2 regions of the Marinobacter sp. DUT-1 genome follow, and region 1 is predicted to be linked to the other one. Evidence: predicted binding sites of a transcription regulator. Region 1 holds the regulator's gene; the other holds the start of a gene.
What was found. Region 1 encodes sigma-54, which starts transcription at its own class of promoters, with help from an activator protein. Its sites were predicted from a motif close to ANTGGCATNNANNTTGCTNT; they were not measured.

Region 1 (4,582 bases):
GGGCATCAATACTCACAGCCATCTTGTTCAGCCGCCCCGGCCTTTCCTGGGCGGCCGCTTCCCGGGTCAACGGAAACAGCAACCCGATGGGAAGGTTGTCGATGCAGTAGAAGCCCAGATCTTCCAGTACATGCAGTGCGGTACTCTTGCCTGAGCCTGACCTGCCACTCACGATGATCAACTTCATGCCCAGCATACCTCCGGTAAAGTCGGGTTCAGCCGTTAGCGGCTGTCATGCGCTCATACAATGTCCTGGCGTCTTCGCACTCGCGGAGCCTGTTGCAGAAGGACCGCTCATTGAATTTCTCGGCCAGCTGGCTCAGCAGCTCCAAATGCTCGCTGGTCGCCTCCTTCGGCACGATCAGGGCAAACACCAGGTCCACGGGCTGATTGTCGATGGCATCGAACTCGACGCTTTCCTCCAGCGTCATCAGCACACCGATCACCCGGTCCAGGCCCTCCAGCCGGCAGTGGGGGATGGCAATCCCCTGGCCGATTCCGGTACTTCCGAGCCGCTCGCGCGCGATCAGGTTGTTGAAGATCTCGGTGTCGCTCAGGGTTTCATCCTGCTGGTGGATCTTTTCAGCGATGAACTCCAGAACCCGCTTCTTGCTTGATGCCGGCGCCCGGCAGAGGGTCAGCTCCGGTACAAGGATGTTGTCTATGGTCAGGGATGTGTCGCTCATGGATCGACTGCATTTCCGTAAAAAAAAGGCTGCGACACCCGAAGTGCCGCAGCGCCATTGGATTACCGCATGGAGACGGACTGTTAACGCTGCCCGTTACCGTGCATCCGGTCTACGTTCTTTTCCTTGTGCTTGAGAACCTGACGATCCAGCTTGTCGATCAGGGCATCGATGGCTGCGTACATGTCCTCATTCTCGGCCTTAGCATGAATTTCACCGCCACCCGCTACATGCAGAGTCCCCTCCGCAATCTGGCGCACCTTTTCGACTTCCAGGGTCACCTGACAGTTGGAAATGTGGTCAAAGTGGCGCTCCAGCTTGTCGAACTTCTCGGTGACATAATCCTTGAGGGAGGGAGTCAATTCTACGTGATGGCCTGAAATATTGAGTTGCATAGGCGTCTCCTGTTGTTACACCAGTCGTTTGCGTTCATTGGAAGGCGGAATATGCATCGCCTCCCGGTACTTGGCCACGGTGCGTCTTGCCACCTTGATGCCCTGTTCTCCTAGCATGGCTGCAATTTTACTGTCACTCAATGGCTTTTTAGGAGTTTCCGCGGCAATCAGTTTCCGGATCATCGCGCGAATGGCCGTTGAGGAACATTCACCCCCTTCATCCGTGCTGACATGGCTGGAGAAAAAGTACTTCAGCTCAAAGATGCCCCGGGGCGTGTGCATGTATTTCTGTGTGGTCACCCGGGAAATGGTGGACTCGTGCATGTCCACGGCCTGGGCAATATCGGACAGGATCAGCGGCTTCATCGCCTCCTCACCCTGGTCCAGGAAGCCCTGCTGGTGCTCCACGATGCGGGTGGCCACCTTAAGCAGGGTTTCATTCCGGCTCTGCAGGCTCTTGATGAACCATTTGGCCTCCTGCAATTGATCCCGCAGGTAGGTGTTGTCTGCACTGCTGTCCGCACGCCTTATAAGAGAAGCATAGCTCGCATTCACGCGGATGCGGGGGGCAATTTCCGGATTCAGTTCCACCCGCCAGCGGCCGTTGTGTTTGCTGACGATGACATCGGGGATGACGTAATCCGGCTCGCCGTGGTCGATCACATCGCCCGGTCGGGGGTTGAGGCCGGTGATCAGCGCCAGGACTTCCCGCAGCTGATCTTCCTTCAGGCGGCTTCTGCGCAGCAGCTGGGCGTAGTCCCGGTTACCCAGAAGGTTGATGTAGTGGGTAATCACCAGCCGAGCCTGGGCCAGCCAGGGGGTGTCCGGCGGCAGCTGGTTGAGCTGGATCAGCAGGCATTCCTGCAGATCACGGGCAAACACGCCAGCCGGGTCCAGATGCTGGAGCCGGTGCAGCACCGCTTCCACCTCGTCCAGTTCCAGGGGATCCTCGTCGGCGTCGTCCTGCAGGCCGGCATGGATCTCCTCCAGAGGGCTGGTCAGGTAGCCGTGATCGTCTACCGCATCGAGCAGGGCATGGGCGATGGCCCGGTCCCGCTCGCTCATGGGTGTCAGGTTGATCTGCCATTCCAGGTGATCGTGCAGGGTTTCCGTCGGCGAGTTGCGGGTCTCGAAATCCTGTTCGTTGTCGTCGTCATTGCGGGCCGAAGAGGCCGGCGCGGACTGATAGATGTCGTCCCAGGCAGTGTCGACGGGCAGGTCGTCCGGGATGTTATCGGGAACCTCGTTCTCGCCGGTCCATTCCGGTCCGGCATCGTCCCAGTCATCACCGGTTTCGGCACTGGCAGTGGAATCCTGTTCCTGGTCGTCCCGATTTTCGGTGTTGTCCGCCGGCGCTTCGGCGTGGTCGTCGTCCTCGGAGGTTTCCAGCATCGGATTGGAATCGAGGGCCTGCTGGATTTCCTGTTGCAGATCGAGGGTGGAGAGCTGCAGAAGCCGGATCGCCTGTTGCAGCTGGGGCGTCATGGTCAGGCTCTGACCCAGCTTTAACTGTAATGAAGCTTTCATCACCATACGTTCAGGATCCGTTACTCGTCACGCTCTGTCACCTTGGCATCAGAGAAAAAATGCTTTGTATGCTAGCTAGTTGCCGTAGCAAGCAAGTTCTTTGCCGAGTTTACTGGAATTGGATGTCAGATTGAACATGAAAGGTGGCGGGGATGTAACTCAGGGGTCTGATGAAAACTTTCATCTGACCCCAACCTGGACCCTTGGCTCGTGCTCAAATCCGACCCGGGGTCAGAAGAAAGCGTTCTTCAGACCCCTGGGGTGGCCCCTGACTCAGGGGTCTGATGAAAACTTTCATCTGACCCCAACCTGGACCTTTGGCTTGTGCTCAATTCCAACTCGGGGTCAGAAGAAGGCGTTCTTCAGACCCCACTCTCAGAGCCGGAACTCGTTCCCCAGATACACCTCTTTCACCTGCTGATTCGCCAGAATCTCCTCCGAGCTGCCGGAAGCAATGATATGCCCCCCGGAGACGATGTAGGCGTTCTCGCAGATATCCAGTGTCTCCCGCACGTTGTGGTCGGTGATCAGTACCCCGATGCCCTTGTCCCGCAGGTGGCGGATGATGTGCTTGATGTCGCTCACCGAGATCGGGTCCACGCCGGCGAAGGGTTCGTCCAGCAGGATGAAGGCGGGCTCCATGGCCAGGGCGCGGGCGATTTCCACCCGCCGGCGCTCGCCGCCGGAGAGTGCCATGCCGACGCTGTCGCGAATGTGGGTGATGTGGAACTCTTCCAATAGCTCTTCGAGCTTGGCATCACGCTCGGCCCGGCCGAGGCCCTTGCGGGTTTCCAGGATCGCCATGATGTTGTCCCGCACGGTCAGTTTGCGGAATACCGAGGCTTCCTGGGGCAGGTAGCCGATTCCCTTGCGGGCACGCCCGTGCATGGGCAGGGGCGTGATGTCCTGGCCATCAATGGTGATGCGGCCGCGATCGGCGGGCACCAGGCCAACAATCATGTAAAAGCAGGTGGTTTTGCCGGCGCCGTTGGGGCCGAGCAGGCCGACGATCTCGCCACTCTGGATTTCCAGGGAAACGTCGATGACCACCTTCTTCTGTTTGTAGCTCTTTGCCAGGTTACTGGCTCTCAGTACTGCCATCGGATCCCTGTCTGGTGCTGCGGGGCTGGATAACCATTTCAACCCGGCCAGTGCCGGATCCCGTTTCCTGTCCGCCCTCGGCGGTAACTACCCGGCGAACCGTGTCGTAATGGATGAGGTCGCCGCGGAACAGGTTGCCATTCTGCTCAATCACCGCCTCCCGTTCAAAGGTCAGCTGCCGGTCAGTGGCAGACCAGGTGATGTTAAGGGCGCGGGCATCGGTCTCGCCCTCACCGTCACGGCTCGGTTGGGTATAGTGGGCCGGGGCGCCGGACGCCTCGATACGGTTCAGGCCTTCGGTGTTGCGGTACAGCACGACCCGTTCGGCTGTCAGTCGGGTCTTGCCCTGGGTGAGGATCACGTCACCGGTATAGGTGGCCACGCCCTTGCTGTCATCGAGCCGTGCGCTGTCGGCGCTGACGGTGATCGGCTGGTCGGAATCCAGGTCGAAGGCCAGGACCGGGCCGCTGAGGACCAGCGCCAGCAGGGTGGCCAACACGCCGGACGGATGTTTATTGAACGGTCTCATAACGTCCTTCCACGTCGGAGTTGAGCTCCAGAATTCGCTCGTTGATCCAGGCTTTCATGCCGGTGGCACGGGTAACGCCGATGCGATCGGTGATCTCCACCGGAGCGTCGGTATAGATGATGTTCTGATCGTTGTCCAGCGTCAGCTTTGACGTGGTCAGGGTCGCCTCACGGTCGCCAATCGGGCGAATGATACGCACGTTGTCGGTCAGGTACAGCAGATTCTCGTTCTGCAGCAGGCTGCCGTTGTCCGCCGAGATTGTCCAGGGTTCAGTGCCGGGTTCGCCCCGGATGCGGGCAGTGGGCGATACCATGGTGGCCATGTTGCCCTCCTCGAACTGCTCG
Region 2 (4,582 bases), on a different contig from region 1:
TCACCGAAGACCCGCCCCCCACTCATCTCCAGCGCCCGGACCAGGTTCTGTTTCTCCAGTTCCCGGAACTCGCTTTCCGTCATCAGTTCGCCGTTGAAATGCCGGGCCGGCGTTATTTCTGCTGCTGCAGGGCGGACACCGGTATCCGCACCGGCTAAATCGAGATCCAGCCTGCCATCGGCGGTGATCACCTGGCGCTCGATGACATTCTCCAGTTCCCGCACGTTACCCGGCCACTGGTAGGCCTTGAGGGTTGCCACGTCCCGCTCTCTTAAAGCCAGCGGAGGCCGGTTGAACTTCTGGCAGGCCCGGCTCAGGAATTCCCTGGCCAGGATGGGGATATCCTCGATACGCCGACGCAGGGGGACGGATTCGATGGGAAAAACGTTCAGGCGGAAGTAGAGATCTTCCCGGAAGGTTTTCTCCTGAACCTCCGCTTTCAGGTCCCGGTTGGTGGCCGCGATCACTCGCACATCCACTGCCCGGGTGCGGTTCTCGCCCACCCGTTCGAACTGCTGATCCTGCAGAACCCGCAACAACTTGCCCTGCAGTTCCAGGGGGATTTCACCTACCTCATCGAGAAACAGTGTGCCGCCGTCCGCCAGTTCGAACCGGCCCACGCGGTCGCTGACGGCGCCGGTAAACGCACCCTTGATGTGTCCGAAGAATTCGCTCTCGAACAGGTCCTTCGGGATCGCAGCGCAGTTAACCCGGATCAGGGGCCGGTCCCGCCGGGTGCTGGACTGGTGGATAGCCCGGGCGATCAGTTCCTTGCCGGTGCCGGATTCACCGGTAATCAGTACGTTGGCATCGGTAGGGGCGACCATGCCGATCCGCCGGACGATGGCCTTGATGGCGTCGCTCTGGCCAAAAATTTCATGGAAGTGGTATTCGGCACTGAGTTCCTCCTGCAGGTAGGCGTTTTCCATTTCCAGGCGGTGCTTGAGGCTCTCCACTTCCTTCAGAGCCCTCTCCAGCTCCTTTTGCGCCTGCAGGCGAGGGGAGATATCCCGGAACACCACCACGGCACCGACCGGGTGCCCGTTATCCAGAATCGGCGTGCTGGTGTACTCCACGGGAAATCCGGTGCCGTCCTTGCGCCAGAACCAGTCCTCACCCACGCGTTTCACGCTGGCGTCCCGGAAGGCGGCGTAGATAGGGCACTCTTTCAGGGGGTAGAGACTGCCGTCTTCGTGGGAGTGGTGCACCACCCGGTGAATGACCCGGCCCATGAGTTCGTCAATACGCCAGCCGAGCATTCGTTCTGCCGCCGGGTTGGCGAAGGTTGTGCGGCCCTCGGCATCCACGCCGTAAATGCCTTCCCCCACGGCGTGCAGAATGAGCTGGTTTTCCCGTTCCATGTCTTTGAACAGCTCCTCCACCCGTCGCCACTCCAGCAGGCCGCCCCGGTGATAGTGGTTGGCGTCGTGCCGCTCGCGCAGTGTGCGCAGATGGCGCCGGTCCCGAAGCAAGAGCAGCACGTTCTGGGATTCGGCCTCGCCAACCCGGGAGGAGGATATTTCCAGCTCTACGGTGTGGCCGTCCCGGTGCTTGATCACGAAATCCCGGCTCCAGCCATGGCTGCGGAACAGGGTTTCCTCGGTGAAGGTAATCAGTTGTGGTCGCTGGTCCGCGAACAGGTGGGTGCAGGGGGTGTCTGTCAGGGATTGCCGGTCGGTGCCGATCATCCGGCCCATGGCGCTATTCGCGGCGAGGATCAGATCCCGGGCGGCATCCACAAGTAGCGCCGCCTCTGGCAGGTGGTCAATCCAGCTTGTCGTGCTGATAGGGGCAATCGGGGCAATGGTGGTCTCGGTGTTCATGGGGGTGTCCTGTGCTGTTCCGAAAAGAACAGAACAAACCCCGTGCCAACTACGAAAATTCGGTGTTCCCGCCACGAAAAATCGTGAATTACGAAAACTCGTAGCCGAGTCCGATCCTCGGATCTTCCTGAAAAATCAATAGAAACAGAAAGGTACAAAAACGTCCGTAGTTGGCACGAACCCTGCGATAGCTCTCCCAGAACGCGTAGCCCGAACCGCACGAGTCTTGCTGACGGTCCCGAGCCGCAACCTTGTCGCACCGTATGTGTGCATAAACAGTCCGAGAGTAGGGAGAGTGCCCCATGACTACGAAAAGCCTTGGCAATCCGTTTGACGGTGACCAGTCACTGATCCACGCCAAAACCTGCGGTTGTCCGGAATGTAAACCCGGACAGGAAACGCCGTCGGTGTCTCTGAATCTTCAGCAATCACCAAGCCAGGATGCGTCGGTCTCTGAAAGCGCCATGGATTCCGAGGCCATGATGGATCGGGCGATCGAGAGTGCCGTCGTCCGCTCTGTGTTCGGCCACAACGACCACAGCCGCCGGAGCTTCATGAAGATGATGGGAGCGGGCACCGCGGCCGCGCTGCTGGGCAGCGTGTTCCCCATGGACAAGGCCAAGGCAGCCGTGAAGGAATCCCTTGGCAAGCTGGAGAAAACCAAACTCAACGTTGGCTTTGTGCCGATCACCTGTGCCACGCCAATCATCATGGCTCACCCCATGGGCTTTTATGAGCGCTACGGCCTGGATGTCACCGTGACCAAAACCGCCGGCTGGGCGGTGGCCCGGGACAAGTCCCTGGCCGGCGAATACGACGCTTCCCACATGCTGACACCCATGCCCCTGGCGATGACCATGGGCGCCGGCTCCACACCGGAACCTTTCATCATGCCGGCGGTTGAGAACATCAACGGCCAGGCCATCGTTCTGCACGTGGACCACAAGGACAAGCGGGACCCGAAGCAGTGGAAGGGCTTCAAGTTTGGCGTGCCGTTCGAGTACTCCATGCACAACTTCCTGTTGCGCTACTACCTGGCCGAGAACGGCATCGACCCGGACAAAGACGTGCAGATCCGGGTGGTTCCGCCACCTGAAATGGTCGCCAACCTGCGCGCCGGTAACCTGGATGGCTACCTGTCCCCGGATCCCTTCAACCAGCGTGCCGTTTGGGAGAAAGTGGGCTTCATCCACATGCTCACCAAGGATATCTGGGAAGGCCACCCGTGCTGCGCCTTTGCCTGCAGCCAGCAGTTTGCGACCCAGAACCCGAACACCTACGGCGCCCTGTTACGCGCCATCATCGATGCGACGCAGTACTCCAACAACCCGGATAACCGGAAGGAAATCTCCGAAGCCATCGCGCCGAAGAATTACCTGAACCAGCCGGTACCGGTGATTCAGCAGGTGCTGACCGGCTACTACGCCGATGGCCTTGGCGAGGTGAAGGACGTGCCGGACCGCATCGACTTCGACCCGTTCCCGTGGCACTCCATGGGCGTGTGGATCCTCACCCAGATGAAGCGCTGGGGCTACATCGAAGGCGACGTGGACTACAAGGCCATTGCTGAGCAGGTGTACCTGGCCGGTGAGACCGGCAAGCTGATGGAAGAAATGGGCTACACCGCGCCGGACAAGACCTACAAGACCCACACCATCATGGGTAAGACCTTCGATCCGGAACACCCGGAAGAGTATGCCCGCAGCTTCGCGATCGGGAGGGTGTAATCATGGCTTCCCTGAACGTGCGGGCAGCTTTGCTGTCGGTGTCGTTCCTGATTCTGGCCCTGGGGCTCTGGGAAATGGCAACCCAGCCCCCGGAGGCCCAGACCGGAATGACCGAATACGAAATGCTGATGGGCGGCGCGGATCAGGAATCGCGGGTGCCGCCGCCTTCAGCGGTGATAAAGCTGGCCTGGGCTGAACTGTCCAATCCCTTTTATGACGCAGGCGCCAATGATAAGGGCATCGGTATCCAGCTGGCCTATTCGGTATACCGGGTACTGACCGGGTACCTGGCGGCCATGGCCATTGCGCTGCCCGTCGGCTTCCTGATCGGTATGTCGCCGCTGATGTACAAGGCCCTGAACCCGTACATCCAGGTACTGCGGCCTATTTCGCCGCTGGCCTGGATGCCCCTGGCCCTGTTCATCATCCAGGATTCCGATGCCTCGGCGATCTTCGTGATCTTCATCTGCTCGATCTGGCCCATGTTGCTGAACACCGCCTTTGGCGTGGCCAACGTCCGGCAGGATTGGGTGAACGTGGCCCGCACCCACGAACTCGGCCCGCTACGCACCGCCATTACGGTGATCCTGCCAGCCGCCGCACCCACCATCCTGACCGGTATGCGCATTTCCATCGGGATTGCCTGGCTGGTCATCGTGGCCGCAGAGATGCTCGTGGGCGGCACCGGCATTGGTTACTACGTGTGGAACGAGTGGAACAACCTGGATCTGGCCAGTGTGATCTTCTCCATCCTGATGATCGGGGTGGTGGGCATGCTGCTCGACCTGGCCCTGGGCAAGGCCCAGAAACTGGTGGAATACAAAGAATGAGCGGTCCGGCACCGGTTACCGGTGCCGGCCTCAACCCTCCGAATGGAGACCTGTTATGAGTAAATCATTCCTGGAAGTAGATGGTCTGTCCAAGGTGTATCCGGACGGCCAGGGCGGTGAGCTGACCGTCTTCGAGGATATCCGCTTTGCCCTGGAGAAAGGTGAGTTTGTTTGCATCATCGGCCACTCCGGTTGCGGCAAA

Region 2: the regulator sigma-54 is predicted to act here: its motif matches at 1,854-1,873, upstream of ACQUTG_RS14090 (sigma 54-interacting transcriptional regulator).

What each region holds. Positions count from the first base shown of each region.
Region 1 covers NZ_JBNRLS010000001.1:76,667-81,248, reverse strand. Annotated here, with positions in the region: gene rapZ (RNase adapter RapZ) at 1-187, opposite strand, end outside; gene ptsN (PTS IIA-like nitrogen regulatory protein PtsN) at 216-686, opposite strand; gene hpf (ribosome hibernation promoting factor) at 770-1,081, opposite strand; gene ACQUTG_RS00360 (RNA polymerase factor sigma-54) at 1,097-2,608, opposite strand; gene lptB (LPS export ABC transporter ATP-binding protein) at 2,984-3,709, opposite strand; gene lptA (lipopolysaccharide transport periplasmic protein LptA) at 3,687-4,238, opposite strand; gene lptC (LPS export ABC transporter periplasmic protein LptC) at 4,222-4,582, opposite strand, start outside.
Region 2 covers NZ_JBNRLS010000004.1:197,552-202,133, reverse strand. Annotated here, with positions in the region: gene ACQUTG_RS14090 (sigma 54-interacting transcriptional regulator) at 1-1,823, opposite strand, end outside; gene ACQUTG_RS14085 (ABC transporter substrate-binding protein) at 2,126-3,550, shown strand; gene ntrB (nitrate ABC transporter permease) at 3,553-4,380, shown strand; gene ACQUTG_RS14075 (ABC transporter ATP-binding protein) at 4,436-4,582, shown strand, end outside.